Regions from separate parts of the Rhodopseudomonas sp. NSM genome, predicted to be linked through region 1. Evidence: predicted binding sites of a transcription regulator. Region 1 holds the regulator's gene; each other region holds the start of a gene.

The links. Region 1 encodes PhoB, which activates phosphate uptake and scavenging genes when phosphate is short. Its sites were predicted from a motif close to TGTCATNNANCTGTCAT; they were not measured.
Region 2: a site for PhoB is predicted at 3,920-3,936, ahead of ACTZWT_RS11900 (pyruvate kinase). Genes of this name have one in related genera too.
Region 3: a site for PhoB is predicted at 2,920-2,936, ahead of ACTZWT_RS01935 (arsenate reductase/protein-tyrosine-phosphatase family protein). Genes of this name have one in related genera too.

What each region holds. Positions count from the first base shown of each region.
Region 1 covers NZ_JBQTCH010000011.1:5,685-10,801, forward strand. The annotation lists gene argF (ornithine carbamoyltransferase) at 1-478, opposite strand, end outside; gene ACTZWT_RS22595 (aspartate aminotransferase family protein) at 526-1,737, opposite strand; gene ACTZWT_RS22600 (GcrA family cell cycle regulator) at 2,216-2,725, shown strand; gene phoB (phosphate regulon transcriptional regulator PhoB) at 3,272-3,973, opposite strand; gene phoU (phosphate signaling complex protein PhoU) at 4,035-4,751, opposite strand; gene pstB (phosphate ABC transporter ATP-binding protein PstB) at 4,777-5,117, opposite strand, start outside.
Region 2 covers NZ_JBQTCH010000003.1:765,350-770,466, forward strand. The annotation lists gene ACTZWT_RS11890 (DUF2023 family protein) at 1-290, shown strand, start outside; gene ACTZWT_RS11895 (NAD(P)/FAD-dependent oxidoreductase) at 402-2,204, opposite strand; gene ACTZWT_RS11900 (pyruvate kinase) at 2,376-3,854, opposite strand; gene ACTZWT_RS11905 (ArsC family reductase) at 4,079-4,426, shown strand; gene ACTZWT_RS11910 (ABC transporter ATP-binding protein) at 4,661-5,117, shown strand, end outside.
Region 3 covers NZ_JBQTCH010000001.1:437,112-442,228, forward strand. The annotation lists gene arsJ (organoarsenical effux MFS transporter ArsJ) at 1-942, opposite strand, end outside; gene ACTZWT_RS01930 (ArsJ-associated glyceraldehyde-3-phosphate dehydrogenase) at 944-1,987, opposite strand; gene ACTZWT_RS01935 (arsenate reductase/protein-tyrosine-phosphatase family protein) at 1,999-2,868, opposite strand; gene ACTZWT_RS01940 (enoyl-CoA hydratase) at 3,212-3,988, opposite strand; gene aliA (cyclohexanecarboxylate-CoA ligase) at 4,039-5,117, opposite strand, start outside.

The DNA of each region.
Region 1 (5,117 bases):
TCCAGGCCACGGTCGCGCCCTTGATCGAGCCGCGGTGCTCCTCGAACGTCATCACGTCGGCCATCACCTGGCACGGATGCGACCTGCGGGTGAGGCCGTTGATCACCGGCACGGTGGCGTTAGCGGCGAGCTCCAGCAGCGAATCGTGATTGAGGATGCGGATCATGATGATGTCGACGAAGCGCGACAACACCCGCGCGGTGTCGGCGATGGTCTCTCCGCGGCCGAGCTGCATCTCGGCGCCGGTCAGCATGATCGACTCGCCGCCGAGCTGGCGCATGCCGACGTCGAACGACACCCGCGTGCGGGTCGAGGGCTTCTCGAAGATCATCGCCAGCGTCTTGCCGGCGAGCGGCTTGTCCGAATCCGCATTGGCCTTGCGCTTCGCCTTCATCGCGTCGGCGGCGGCGAGCATGGCGCGCAGCTCCGAGGTCGGGACCTCGGTCAGATCGAGGAAATGCCGCGGGGCGTTGTTCATGGCAGGACTCTCGAGTCTCCTCACGGAACTGTTCTCGGCGCTACTCATCACACCGCCTCCCGCTGCGCGCCCTGGCCGGACAGCACGCCGCAGGCGCGCTCCAACCGCGTCACCGCCTCGTCGATCTCGGCCTCGCTGACGATCAGCGGCGGCAGCAACCGCACGACGTTGTCGCCGGCGCCGACCGTGAGCAGCTTCTGGTCACGCAGGGCGGCGACCAGATCGGGCGACGGCACCACCGCCTTGAGGCCGATCAGCAAACCCTCGCCGCGGACTTCGCTCAGCACCTGCGGATAGCGATCGACGATGCCGGCGAGCTTCTGCTTCAGCAGCAGCGAGATCTTCTTGACGTGATCGAAGAAGCCCGGCTTCAGCATCACGTCGAGCACGGCACTGGCGGCCGCGACCGCGAGCGGATTGCCGCCGAAGGTCGAGCCGTGCGAGCCCGGCGCCATGCCCTTGGCGGCGTCCGCGGTGGCGAGGCAGGCGCCGATCGGGAAGCCGCCGCCGAGCGCCTTGGCCAGTGACATGATATCAGGGGTGACGCCGATCCGCTGGTAGGCGAACAGCTCGCCGGTGCGGCCCATGCCGGTCTGCACCTCGTCGAAGATCAGCAGCAGACCATGGGCGTCGCACAATTCACGCAAGGCGCGGAAGAACGAAGGCTCCGGCGAGCGGACGCCGCCCTCGCCCTGCAGCGGCTCGATCAGGATGCCGGCGGTGGTCGGGCCGATCGCCTTCTTCACCGCCTCGATGTCGCCGAGCGGGACCTGGTCGAAGCCGCTCAACGGTTCGCCATAGCCTTCAAGATACTTCGCCGAGCCGGTGGCGGCGAGCGTGCCAAGCGTGCGGCCGTGGAACGCGCCCTCGAAGGTGATGATCCGGGTGCGCTCCGGCGAGCCGTTCGAGAAATGATGGTGCCGCGTCATCTTCAGCGCGCACTCCATCGCCTCGGCGCCGGAGTTGGCGAAGAACACGGTGTCGGCGAAGCTCTGCTCGCACAGTCGCGCGGCGAGGCGCTCGCCGTCCGGGCTCTTGAACAGGTTCGACATGTGCCACAGCCGGGTCGCCTGCTGCTGCAGCGCCTCGACCAGATGCGGGTGGCAATGACCGAGCGAATTGACCGCGACGCCGCTGGTGAAATCGAGATAGCGCTCGCCATTGGTGGAGACCAGCCAGACGCCCTCGCCGCGCTCGAAGGCGACATCCGCCCTCGCGAATACCGGCAGGAGATGGGACGTAGATGCTGTGCTCGACATGGCCGATCCGATCGGAAAAAGCGGGCCGCCGAGCCGGCCGCAATCACTGCGGTCGCGGGCCCGGCATGCCCCGGAAACGAAAGTACCCCGGAAACGAAACGTGCCGCCTTTCCAGGCGGCACGTGTAGTCATTCTAGGTGTGCTGAAGTGCCTGTCAACCGCGGCTTCGGCCAGGGTTCCCGGAGTTTGCCGCAAGCTCGCCGCTGTGACGTTCAAGACTCACCCGAGAGAGAAGGTGTGGACGCACCAGGTCTGACTCTTGCGCGTGAGTCACGCCATATTGTAGCGTTTTCCTCGTCAGGCACGACATGTCGTGCGCAGTTTGTAATCCTTTACGAGTTCTCGGTCGGGGCGAAACGCCCGGACGGCACCGGCCGTCCGGCGAGGGCTAAGGGATTCTGACGGCAGGACAATTGACGACCTCGCAGCCGCGGCTCGGCGCTGGACCAGTACCGCGCGGCAGGAAGGGATTGAGACGATGACGGCATTGACCTGGACCGACGAGCGCGTCGAGCAATTGAAGAAACTCTGGGAAGGCGGACTGTCGGCGAGTCAAATTGCCGCGGAGCTCGGCAATGTGACGCGCAACGCCGTGATCGGCAAGGTTCACCGCCTCGGCCTGTCGGGCCGGGCCAAGAGCCCGTCCTCGGCGGCGCCGCGGCCGCGCAAGGCGCGCCCCGCCCAGCACATGATGCGGGTGACGCGGCCGGTGGCGCGCGGCAATACCGCGCTGGCGCATGTGTTCGAAGTCGAGGCCGAGCCCGATCCGGTCGCCTTCGACAATGTGGTGCCGATGAACCAACGGCTGTCGCTGCTGGAGCTCAACGAGGCCACCTGCCACTGGCCGGTCGGCGATCCGTCGAGCCCGGAGTTTTTCTTCTGCGGCGGCAAGTCGCTGCCCGGCCTGCCCTATTGCTCGCATCATTCGCGGATCGCCTACCAGCCGGTCGGCGACCGCCGCCGCCAGCAGTCGAAGCCGACGCGGTAATCGCTCCTCTGCGCGGAGCATTGCCGCCGCCGCGCAGCGCCGTCCTCGCCGGGCTCGCCGCTCCCGACGGTCTTCGCCCGGCTCGACCGGGAGACCCAGTAACCCCGAGCGTCAGCACTTATCACCACCACTCTGCAATACTGGATCCTCCGCTTTCGCGGAGGATGACGATCGTCGGGACAGTTGCAGACGAAGCCGTCAGCGGCGCTTAGTAGCCGCAGGGTGGGCGAAGTCGCGGAGCGACGTTCCCCCGCGGATCACCTGACGAGCTGATGGTGGGCACGCTGCGCTTTGCCCACCCTACAGGTTGCTAACAGCTCGCCGCGCGTAGCCGCAGCGCCCGAGGTACAACAGCCCGTCATCGCCCGGCTCGACCGGGCGACCCAGTATCGCAGGGCGGCTGTGATGGAGTTGCCAGCGCCGCAGGGCGCGTCGTTATCACTCAGCAGCGCCTGGGAATACTGGATCCTCCGCCTTCGCGGAGGATGACAGCTGAGATGTGCGGCCGAGCCGGCGCAGGATCAGCCGAGCCGTAGGGTGGGCAAACTACTCCACCTTGGCGAAGCGGTCGTCGAGCGCGTAGCCGGCGCCGCGCACGGTGCGGATCGGGTCCTGCTCGCGGCCGGGATTGAGCAGCTTGCGCAGGCGCCCGATATGGACGTCGACGGTGCGCTCGTCGATGTAGATGTCGCGGCCCCAGACGCCGTCGAGCAGCTGCTCGCGGCTGAACACCCGGCCGGGATGTTCGAGGAAGAATTCGAGCAGGCGATATTCGGTCGGGCCGAGATCGATCGGCCGGCCCGAGCGCGCGACGCGGCGCTTGTCGCGGTCGAGCTCGAGGTCGCCATAGGTCAGCACGGTGGCGAGCCGCTCCGGCGCGGCGCGGCGCAACAGGCCCTTGACCCGCGCCAGCAGCTCCGGCACCGAGAACGGCTTGACGATGTAGTCGTCGGCGCCGGTGGCGAGGCCGCGGACGCGCTCGCTCTCCTCGCCGCGCGCGGTCAGCATGATGATCGGCAACTGCTTGGTGTCGGTCCGCGCCCGCAGCCGGCGGCACAGCTCGATGCCGGACAGGCCGGGCAGCATCCAGTCCAGCACCACCAGATCCGGCAGCCGCTCCTTCATGCGCGTATCGGCGTCGTCGCCACGGGCGACGGTTTCGACGTCGTAACCGTCGGATTCGAGATTGTACCGCAGCAGCGTGGTCAGCGCTTCCTCGTCTTCGACCACCAGAATGCGCGCACCCATGTATCGTCCTCGTCTTCAGTCGAGCGGATCCGGGGCGCGATCTGCGCCCCGCTGATACGCGTCAGTTGCCCGGCGTCGCGTTGGCGAAGGTGGTCACGTCGCCCTTCGGTCGCTTGTCCAGAATCTGCTGGCCCTCGACCATGTAGAACACGGTCTCGGCGATGTTGGTGGCATGATCGCCGATCCGCTCGATGTTCTTGGCGCAGAACATCAGGTGAATGCAGAACGAGATGTTGCGCGGATCTTCCATCATGTAGGTCAGGAGTTCGCGGAACAGCGAGGTGCAGATCGCGTCGACTTCCTCGTCGCCGTTCCACACCACCATCGCCGCCGGCAGGTCGTGCGCGGTGTAGGCGTCGAGCACCGCCTTGACCTGCGACTGCACCAGATCGGTCATGTGTTCGAGGCCGCGGATCAGCTTCAGCGGATGGAAATCGCTGTCGATCGCGTTGACCCGCTTGCCGATGTTCTTCGACAAATCGCCGATCCGCTCGAGATCGGTGGCGACGCGCATCGCGCCGACGATCTCGCGCAGGTCGACCGCCATCGGCTGCCGCCGCGCGATCGTCAGCACGGCGTGCTCCTCGATGACGCGCTGCATCTGGTCGATCTCGGCATCGGCGGTGACGACGCGGGCGCCGAGCGCGACGTCGCGCCGGACCAGTGCATCGACCGAATCGACGATCTGGCGTTCGGCCAGCCCGCCCATCTCCGCGACCATCCGCGTCAGTTCCTGCAGGTCGCCGTCGAACGCCTTGGTGGTGTGTTCGAAGCCCATGTCCATTCTCCTCGCGCGTGGCGCGTCAGCCGAACCGGCCGGTGATGTAGTCCTGGGTGCGCCGGTCGTTCGGCGAGGTGAAGATCTTGTTGGTCGGACCGAACTCGATCAGTTCGCCGAGATACATGAAGGCGGTCGATTCCGAGACGCGCGCCGCCTGCTGCATGTTGTGGGTGACGATGGCGATGGTGTAGTCTTCCTTCAATTCGTCGATCAGTTCCTCGATCTTCGCGGTCGAGATCGGGTCGAGCGCCGAGCACGGCTCGTCGAACAGGATGACTTCCGGCCGCACCGCGATGGTGCGGGCGATGCACAGACGCTGCTGCTGGCCGCCGGACAGGCTGAGCCCCGAGGCGCTGAGCTTGT
Region 2 (5,117 bases), on a different contig from region 1:
GGCGGGGCATTGCGCACTACGTCCACGAGGCGTGCCCTGATCGGGTGAACGTGGTGTTCGGCAGCAGGCTGGCCGTCAAGGCGGTCCGCCGCTTCCTGGTCGGGCCGCTGTGCGAATTGACGGCCGAGCACGATTTCATGCTCGGCATCCTGCTCGGCTACGATCGCGAAATGCAGTGCGAGCGTTTTCTCGGCCGTTGCGGGGACGCGGTCGAGACGGAGGCCCCGCTCGCAGTGACTTCCGAAATGCCGCTGGCGCTCGCTGCGGATCGCAACGCGCTGGCGCTCTAGCTCAATTCGCGGCGGCCGGCATCATCCATTCCATTCGGGATGAGGATGGCAAGGACGTCGCCGTCGCGCCTGGGCCGCGTCCGCCGATTGGCCGCGGCCCGGCACGCGTGCTCAGTTCAGATGATGCACCGCTTGCCGCCCGTAGACCAGCGTCGGGACGCCCTCCATCCGTGCCTTGAGCTGCAGCGCCAGGAACTGCGAGTAGTGCCGCGACTGGTGCAGATTGCCGCCGTGGAACCAGAGTCCATCCTGCTGGGTCGGCTTCCACATGTTGCGCTGCTCGCCTTCCCATGGACCGGGGTCCTTGGTGGTGTTCGAGCCGAGTCCCCAGACTTTGCCGACCTTGTCGGCGACGTCCTGCGAGATCAGATCGGCGGCGAAGCCGTTCATCGAGCCGTAGCCGGTGGCGTAGACGACGAGATCGGCTGGCAGTTCGGTGCCGTCGCTGAGGATCACCGAATGTTCGGTGAGCCGGGTCAAGCCGACATTGCTTTTCAGCTTGATACGGCCGTCGGCGATCAGGTCGCAGGCGCCGACATCGATGTAGTAACCGGAGCCGCGGCGCAGATATTTCATGAACAGGCCTGAGTCGTCGTCGCCGTAGTCGAGCATGAAGCCGGCGGCTTCGAGTCGCCTGTAGAAGTCGGCGTCGCGTTCGCGGATCGCGTTGTAGACCGGGATCTGGAATTCGTGGAGGATCTTGTAGGGCAGCGAGGCGAAGATCAGATCGGCCTTCGCCGTGGTAATGCCGTTCTTCACGGCCTGTTCGGAATACAGCGCGGAGAGTCCCAGCTCCATCAGCGAGTCGGACTTCACGACGTGGGTCGACGAGCGCTGCACCATGGTGACGTCGGCGCCGGCCTCCCACAGCGCCGCGCAGATGTCGTGCGCGGAATTGTTGGAGCCGATCACCACCGCCTTCTTGCCCTTGTAGGCGTCCGGGCCGGGATGCTGCGAGGAATGGTGCTGATCGCCCTTGAAAAGATCCATGCCCTCGAAGTTCGGCATATTCGGCTTGGCCGACATGCCGGTGGCGAGTACCAATTGCTTCGGCGTCAGGGTGATCTCCTGGCAATCGCGCTCGACCACCACGGTCCATTCCTGCTTCGCTTCGTCATACGAAGCGCGCTTGCACACCGTGGAGCCCCAATAGTTCAGCTCCATCACCTTGGCGTACATCTCCAGCCAGTCGCCGATCTTGTCCTTCGGGGCGAACACCGGCCAGTTCGGCGGGAACGGCAGATAGGGCAGGTGGTCGTACCAGACCGGATCGTGCAGGCAGAGCGACTTGTAGCGCTTGCGCCAGCTATCGCCGGGCCGCTCGTTCTTCTCGATGATGAGGGTCGGCACGCCGAGCTGGCGCAGCCGCGCAGCGAGTCCGATGCCGCCCTGGCCGCCGCCGATGATGACGCAATAGGGCTGGCGGCTGATGCCGAGTTCGGCGGCCTCGGCGTCGCGCTCCTCCTTCCAGGTCTTGCGCGTCGGATCGACGCCGTGCCTGGCGCCCATCGGGCGATCGAAGCCGAGCGGCTCCTCGAAGCCCTTCAGCTCCGCCATGGTGGTGAGCAGCGTCCAGATCCGTCCGTCTTTCAGCCGCAGATGGCCGAAGCCGCGCGCCACCGCGGTATCGAACTGAATCCAGCTTTCGACGATGCCGTCGGCTTCGGTGGCGTCTTCGCCGTCCGCAATCCGCCAGTTCGATGGACGCGTATCGGCGAGCCGCGCAGCGAGCATGTCGCGAACCTGGTCCTTGCCCTCCATCGTCTTGATGTTCCAGGTGAAGGCGACGAGGTCACGCCAGTAGCAATCGGTCTGAAACAGCTCGACCGCGCGGTCGGGATCGTTGGCGCTCAGCGCTTCATCCAGCAGGGCGAGCAGGGTCGTGACTTTGCCGTTCGGCGCGGTGTCGAGCATGATGTCCTCCCGTTGATAGTTGTCGCGACGTGACGCTGCGGTCTCGTTGCGCCGATCCTATCACCGCGCGCCGGGAGTGCGAGCGCGAAGCGGGACGATGTTGAATTCGTGATGATGCGTAGTTGTGCGCCGCACTCAGTGCGGCGCCGCAGCGGTCCGGCGACGCCGGCGCTAGCCCCAGCTCTGCAGCTTGCGAAGCTGCGGCGTCTTCTTGTGCTGGTGGTCGGCCATCCGGCCGAGCAGGGTGTCGAGCTCGGTGATCGCCTTGAACAGATAGGGCCCCTTGTTGAGCATCACGCATTCGGCGCGCGCCGCCATCGCCGCGTCGGTCATCTCGCCACGCGAGGGCGTACCCTTCTTGACCAGTTGTTCGAGCACCTGCGTGGCCCAGATCACCGGGATGTGCGCGGCCTCGCCGAGCCACAGAATTTCTTCCTGCATCTCCGCGAGGCGCGCGAAGCCGATCTCGACGGCGAGATCGCCGCGCGCGATCATCACCGCGGTCGGCTGCTGGCCCGCCGCCTGCACCAGAATGTCGGGCAGGTTGGCGACCGCCTCCGGCGTCTCGATCTTCAACACCAGCGACAGCTTGCGCCAGTCGTCGGGCCTGCGTTCGGCGAGCGCCGTCTGCAGCGTCTCGACGTCGGCGACCGATTGCACGAAGGAAAACTCGATGCCGTCGGCATGTTCGGCGACGAAATCGAGGTCGGCGCGATCCTTGGCGGTGAGCGCCGGGATATCGAGCAGCGTGTCCGGGAAGTTGAGGCCTTTCTCCGGCTTCAACCGCAGGCCCTTGTCGGAGGTCGAGGTGACGCGCCCGACCAGGCCCCACGGCGTCTTGCGTTCGATGCGGATGCAGAGCTTGCCGTCGTCGACGAACACCCGTGCGCCGACCGCGCTGTTGATCAGCGGGTCGCTCAGGGTGCATTCCACCGCGAAGTGATCCTCGGCGACATCGATGCGGTGCAGCGCGCCGGCGGCGACGATCGCGATCAGGTCGCCGGTGAGGATGCGTTCGCGCCCCTCGGGCGCGCGCGCGGCGCCAGTGCGGATCTTCGGACCGGCGATGTCCATCAGGATCTTCATCCGGTGTCCGGTGGACTCTTCGGCGACGTGCAGGTGGTTGATCATGCGCTGCCACGCATCGGCATCGTCGTGGGCGCAATTGATCCGCACCGCCTCGACCTTGCGCTCGGCGAGCCGCAGCATGAACGAGGGATCGTCGGCGGCTTCGCTCGGGCAGGTCACGAGCAGCGCGGTGGCGCGGCCGCTCGACGGCGCGCCGAACAGTTCTTCGCTGCGCTCGGCGAGGTTGTGCTCGCCAGCGAAGAATTGCCGCGACGAAGGGCGCAGCGCCTCCGGCTCTCCGCTCATCGCGGCCAGCGTGGCGCGTACGGCGAGCAGCGTCGGCGTCACGCGGCTTTCCAGCCGCCCGAGCGACGACAGTCCAAGCGTCATCAGTGAGTGCTGGAGCGGCCGCAGATCGTGCCGACGCAGCGCCAGATAATGCGCGAGATTGGCGGCGCTGGCGGCGAAGCCGGGTCGTTCGATCCGTTCGGCCCAGGCGGCGATGCGCGGCCGGCTGTCGGCCTCGATCTCGGCGATCAGCCGGTCGAGTTTCTGCTTCAGGCGGACGATCTCGTTCGACATGGGGCGGCTCTTGAATGCGGGCGGTGGAACCATCGACCGCCAAACAGTTCGTCTAGGGGCCGTCGATGTAACTCCTGTGACAGAGGTGCAGCCACCGGCTGCGACCTTATGCTCATCTGGCTTCCTCTGCGGCGCGCGCCGTCCACAGCGGTCTGGGACCGGTTGCTTGACGGCGAAGCCGCGCCCGCCCTGAATGGGGCTCCCATTCGAATGCGAGGCGCGCCTTGTCCATCACTGTCTTCGGCATCAGGAACTGCGATACGATGAAGAAGGCGCGGGCATGGCTCGACGGCCACGGTGTCGCCTACGCCTTCCATGACTACAAGACCGCGGGCGTCGACAAGGCCCAGCTCGCGCGTTGGGCCAAGCAGGTCGGCTGGGAGACGCTGCTCAACCGCGCCGGCACCACCTTCCGGAAACTGCCCGATGCGGACAAGGCGGACCTGACCGAAACCAAGGCGATCGCGCTGATGCTGGCGCAGCCGTCGATGATCAAGCGGCCGGTGCTGGAGAAGGGCACGACGCTGCTGGTCGGGTTTCGGCCGGAGGCCTACGCTGACGCGTTCGAGTGAGGCCGCCGGGAGACGTCGGGATCGCGGCTCGGCGCGCGGCCGCCGGTTGTCGTCGGTCTCAGACGCTCTCAAACGCTGAGCTGCATTGCATCTTGCGCACGGCTGGCGAATAGCGGCATAGTCGGCGAGAACGACGGGTCAGGAGCGCCTGCCAAGGCGCCCGGCACCGGATAGCAACAAAAAAAATCGGTCGTGCGCGGAGCTTCGCTGCGGACCGACAGGGGGAAATTGTTCTTGGGCGATGACATCATCCTTGAAACACATGGTTTGACCAAGGAGTTCTCCGGCTTCTTCGCCGTGCGCGATGTCAATCTGCGTGTGCGGCGCGGACACATTCACGCGCTGATCGGCCCGAACGGTGCCGGCAAGACGACATGCTTCAATCTGCTGACCAAGTTTCTGCATCCCTCGGCGGGGCAGATTCTCTACAAGGGGCAGGATATCACCGCGATGGCGCCGGCCGATGTGGCGCGGCTCGGGCTGGTGCGGTCGTTCCAGATTTCCGCAGTGTTTCCGCATCTGACGGCGCTCGAAAACGTGCGCGTCGCACTGCAGCGTCAGCACGGCAGCTCGTTCGATTTCTGGCGCTCCAAGAGCGTGCTCGATCGCTACAATCACCGCGCGCGGGAGCTGCTCGACGACGTCGGCCTGAGCGAATTCTCCGACACGCCTGCGGTCGAGATGCCGTATG
Region 3 (5,117 bases), on a different contig from region 1:
AATCACCACAACCAGGTCGGGTCGCGAAATCTGCGGCAGTTGCATGGTCAGCGCCAAGACGATCGGCACTGCGGCGAGCAACCCTGCCCACAGCCGGGCCGCCGGGATCTCTCGGCTCAGGCCGTCGTCGCTGCGCGTGACGAGGCTCGGCGCGAGCGCCTGAACGGCGCCATAAGCGATCGTCCACGCCGCCAGAAATCCGCCGACCTCGAGAAAGCGCCAGCCGTTGGCATACAGGAACACAGGAAGGCCGACGACGAACCAGACGTCCCTCGCGCCGAACATGAAGATGCGGGCGGCCGCCAGCAGGTTCACGCCGCGCGACTTGCCGAACAGTTCGCGCATCGTTTTCGACGAGCTGGCCTTGCCGAGTTGGCGCGGCAGCAATGCCAGACCAGCGACAAAGATGACCCCGAGCAACGCAGCCATCAGCCAGAGCGCGGACCGAAAGCCGACCAGGTCGAGCAACAGGCCGCCGAGGAAGAAGCCGATGCCCTTCATCGCGTTCTTCGATCCGGTGAACCAGGCCACCCAGCGGAACAACTGCCCGCTGCCCTCCGCCGAGGTCGCCTTGATGGCGGATTTCGAAGCGGTCTTGGTCAGGTCTTTGGCGACGCCGGCGATGCCCTGCGCCGCCACCACCCAGGCCACCGATGCCGCCACTGTCCATGCCGGATCGAGCGCCGACAGCATCAGCAAACCGGCGATCTGCGTCGCCTGCCCGATCGCCAGCATCCGCGGAATGCCGAACTTCGACGCGAAATAGCCGCCCGCCAGATTCGCCGCGATGCCGGCGGCCTCATACAGCAGAAACAAAAACGCCAGCGTGAACGGCGTGTAGCCGAGCCGGAAGAAATGGAACAGCACCAGCATCCGCAACGCGCCGTCGACCAGCGTGAACCCCCAATAGGAGGCGGTGACGATGATGTAGTTCCGCACCATGTCAGACGCCCGCACTCCGGACGATGTTGGCGAGATCGACCATCCGGCAGGCATAGCCGACCTCGTTGTCGTACCAGGCATAGACCTTCAGCAGCGTCTCGTCGGTCACCATGGTGCTGAGGGCATCGACGATCGAACTGCGGGAATCATTGGTGTAGTCGGCCGACACCAGCGGTCGCGTCTCATAGCCCAGAATGCCCGCGAGCACGCTCTCCGACGCCGATTTGAACAGCGCGTTGACCTCATCGACCGACGTCGGCCGGTTCAGTTCGAACACACAGTCGGTCAGACTCGCATTCAGCACCGGCGCACGAACCGCGTGGCCGTTCAGCTTTCCCTTCAATTCGGGGTAGATCAGCGCGATCGCGGTGGCACTGCCGGTCGTGGTCGGTTGCAGCGACAGCATTGCCGAACGTGCCCGGCGCAGATCCTTGTGCGGTGCGTCGGTCACGACGTTGGTATTGGTCGGATCGTGAATGGTCGTAATCTGGCCGTGCCGGATTCCGATCGACTCGTGGATGACCTTCACCACCGGCGCGAGACAATTGGTTGTGCAGGAGGCCGCGGTCAGCAGCCGGTACCGCTGCGGGTCGTAAAGCGCGTCGTTGACGCCCACCACGATGTTGAGTGCGGACTCGTCCTTGACCGGAGCGGCGACGATCACCCGCTTCACGCCGCGGTCGAAGTAGCCCTGCAGCTGGTCCGGCGTCAGGAATTTGCCGGTGCATTCCAGCACCACGTCGCAACCGAGGTCACCCCATGCGACGTCACCGGGAGCGGCATACTCGCTGAAGCCGATCTGCTGGTTGCCGAGCGCGATCACCCGATCGGATTCGACCGCGATCGGCTGATGCCAGCGCCCGTGCACGCTGTCGAATTCGAGCAGATGCGCGGTGGCGACAATGCCTCCCTTGAGTTCGTTGACATGAACGACGTCGAGTCGGTTGTCTCCGCGCGGATCGTCCTCGGATCGCCGAATCCCGCCGAGTGCCGCGCGCAGCACCAATCTCCCGATCCGTCCCATTCCATTGATGCCGACCTTCATAGCACTCTCCGTCAAGCCGTGACGCGGTTGGTATCGCCGATCTCGTCGAGACGGGCTTTCACCGCCATCCGGTCGAGTGATTCGAACGGCAGACTCGTGAAGATCTCCAGACGCCTGCGGATCATGGCATAAAGCTCGTTGAGCAGCGTTGTACGTTCGACTTCCGATCCGGAAAATTGCGCCGGATCGGGCAGCGGCCACGCGGCGGTGACGTATTGTCCGCCGAAATCCGGGCAAATCTGACCGCTCGGCGTATCGCAAAGTGCGATGATGAAATCCATCCGCGGCGCATCAGGCCGTTTGAACTCGTCCCAGGATTTCGAATGGAGCCGCGTCACATCATGACCCAGCGCTTGCAGGCGCTCGATCACTTGCGGCAGCGGCTGCTTCGCCGGCGCGGAGCCTGCTGAGTAGCCGCGAAAACGGCCTTGGCCGATTTTCTCCAGCAGGGCTTCGGCGATGATCGAGCGGGCGGAATTCTGGGTGCAAAGAAACAGCACGTTAAAGGCAGGCGTCATGAATGTCTCCGTCGGCTTCGGGGATGCGGGAACGGTAATGTCGAAGATGTCGGCGCAGAAGTCCGGACGACCGTTGCAGCAGTCGCGGACCAGAAAATCGAGCAGGCTATGGAAGCCGGCGGGGTCGGCTCGATAGTTCATCGAGCGACCAATCTTTTCGACGCAGATCAACCCGGCACGCTGCAGGATGCCCAGATGGGTCGACATCGTGTTGTGCGGCACGTCGCATCGCCGGGCGATGTCCCCGGCGGACAACGACCGTGGATACACCGAGAGCATCAGCCGGACTGCAGCAAGCCGTGTCGGCTGCGCCAAAGACCCAAAGCCTTCTATGGCGTCCTTTTCGCGGGTTGCTTGCCCCATGCCAGCGTGATCCATCGTCCGAAATTGCGTCCATTCTTCTCGACGAATTGGATGACATCGTCATGACAGACCCCCCACGACAGGGCAAAACACTCTGGTCCGTCCAGACAAATCGACGTATCAGCCGCGAATCGAGGCGTTTGGGCTTTCCTCCTTCGCCGCAGGGAACAGCGCCGGGCGCGAACGCCTGCGCGGCGACGGACGGAAGCCCGCCCGTCTCAACGATGAGTCCGACTTACGATGGCGAAATCCGCCATCCGGCTCTCGCGGCGCGCTCGCCCACATGAGCGAGGACGCAGCCTGAACAGATCAGTTGAACGAGGCGTCGGGCGATCCGCCTGGATCAGCGATGGGTGAAGCTCGGCTTTCGCTTCTCGAGAAACGCCTTGATGCCTTCGCGGGCATCCGGTGCCGCGAACCGGGCGTGCATTTCGCGGCGCTCGAACAAGATGCCTTCGCTCAGCGACGTCTCGAACGCGCGATTGAGCGTTTCCTTCAGCACCATCAGCGCCGGAGCCGAGAACGCGGCGATCGTCGTCGCAAGCTTGAGGGTCTCTTCGCGCAGCTTGTCGTCATCGACCACGCGCGACACCAGCCCGTAGCGATCGGCCTCGTCGGCATCGAGCGGGCGGCCGGACAGGCACATGTCCATCGCCTTGGCCTTGCCGATGGCGCGCGGCAGCCGCTGCGTGCCGCCGGCGCCTGGCAAGAGGCCGAGCTTGATCTCAGGCAATGCAAACTTCGCGCTACGCGCGGCGATGATGATGTCGCAGGCCAGCGCCAATTCGCATCCGCCGCCATAGGCCAGCCCCGCGACCGAAGCCAGCACCGGCTTGCGCACCTGCCTGATGGTTTCCCAGTTCCGGGTGACGAAGTTCGATCTGTAGACGTCGCTGTAGCTCCACTCCGCCATGACGGCGATATCGGCGCCCGCCGCAAAGGCGCGGGTGCTGCCGGCGATCACGATGGCGCCGACGCCGTCGTCGGCATCGAAAGCGAGCAGCGCATCACCCAGCGCATCCATCAGTTCGTCGTTGAGCGCGTTGAGTACCTCCGGGCGGTCGAGCGTGATCAATCCGACCCGGCCTTGTTGTTCGACGATGATCACACTGTCCGACACAGGCTTGCTCCTTCGCGCGGCGGTTGCGCGGAAATGTCTGATGGAATGTCCTAAAGATCGTTCTGCTGCAGCATCTCGCGCAGCCGGAATTTCTGGATTTTGCCGGAGGGCGTCGCGGGCATCGCCTCGCGCATGATCAGCCGTTCGGGGATGTATTGCACCGCGAGTTTTTGCGTTTTCAGAAACTCGACCATCGCCGGGAAATCGATCGTCTCACCCGCCCGCGGCACGACGACCGCGCAGGCGCGCTCGCCGAGGCGTTCGTCGGGATAGGCGACGATGGCAACCTGCGCGACGGCAGGGTGTTTGTAGAGCAGCGCTTCGACTTCGACGACCGGGATGTTCTCGCCGCCGCGGATGATGACGTCCTTGCTGCGGCCGCTGATGCGGATGTAGCCCTCGGCAGTCATGTAAGCGAGGTCGCCGGTGTCGAACCAGCCCTCCTTGTCGGTGGCGTTCCATTGCGGACGTCGCAGATAGCCGCCGAAATTCGAGCACGCCCGCACCACGAGGCGGCCGATCTGCCCCGCGGGCAGCGTCGCGCCGTCGCCGTCGATCACCTTGACCTCGACGCCGGGCAGCGGACAACCATCGGTGGTCGAGGCCAGCTTGTCATCGTCGTCGAGTTTGATCAGCGTGACCGCGCCGTTCTCGGTCATGCCCCAGGCGGAGACGATTTTAGCGCCAAGCCCGGCCTGCGCCTGCTCGACCAGCGGCCCGGGAATCGGCGCGCCGGCGCAGAGAAACGTCTTGAGGCTCGGCACCGGCTGAGCACTCTCCTTCACGACACGCGTGAGATCGGTGAGGAACGGCGTCGAAGCCATGGTGAAGCTGACGCGCTCAGCGCGGATCAGATCGGCCGCCTTCGCCGGCTCCCAGACGTCCTGCAGCACGGCACTCGCCTGCAGCATGATCGGCATCATCAGCCCGTACATGAAGCCAGTCTGATGCGCCATCGGCGACGCCATCAGGATGACGTCGTCCTGGCTGAGCTTCAACCGCCGCGCATAGGGAATGATGTTGGCCATCAGCGTATTGGCGCTGTGCATCACGCCCTTGGGCTCGCCCGTGGTGCCGGAGGTGTAGATCAGTTGCGTGATGTCGTCGGGGCCCGGACGGTTGCCGGTCA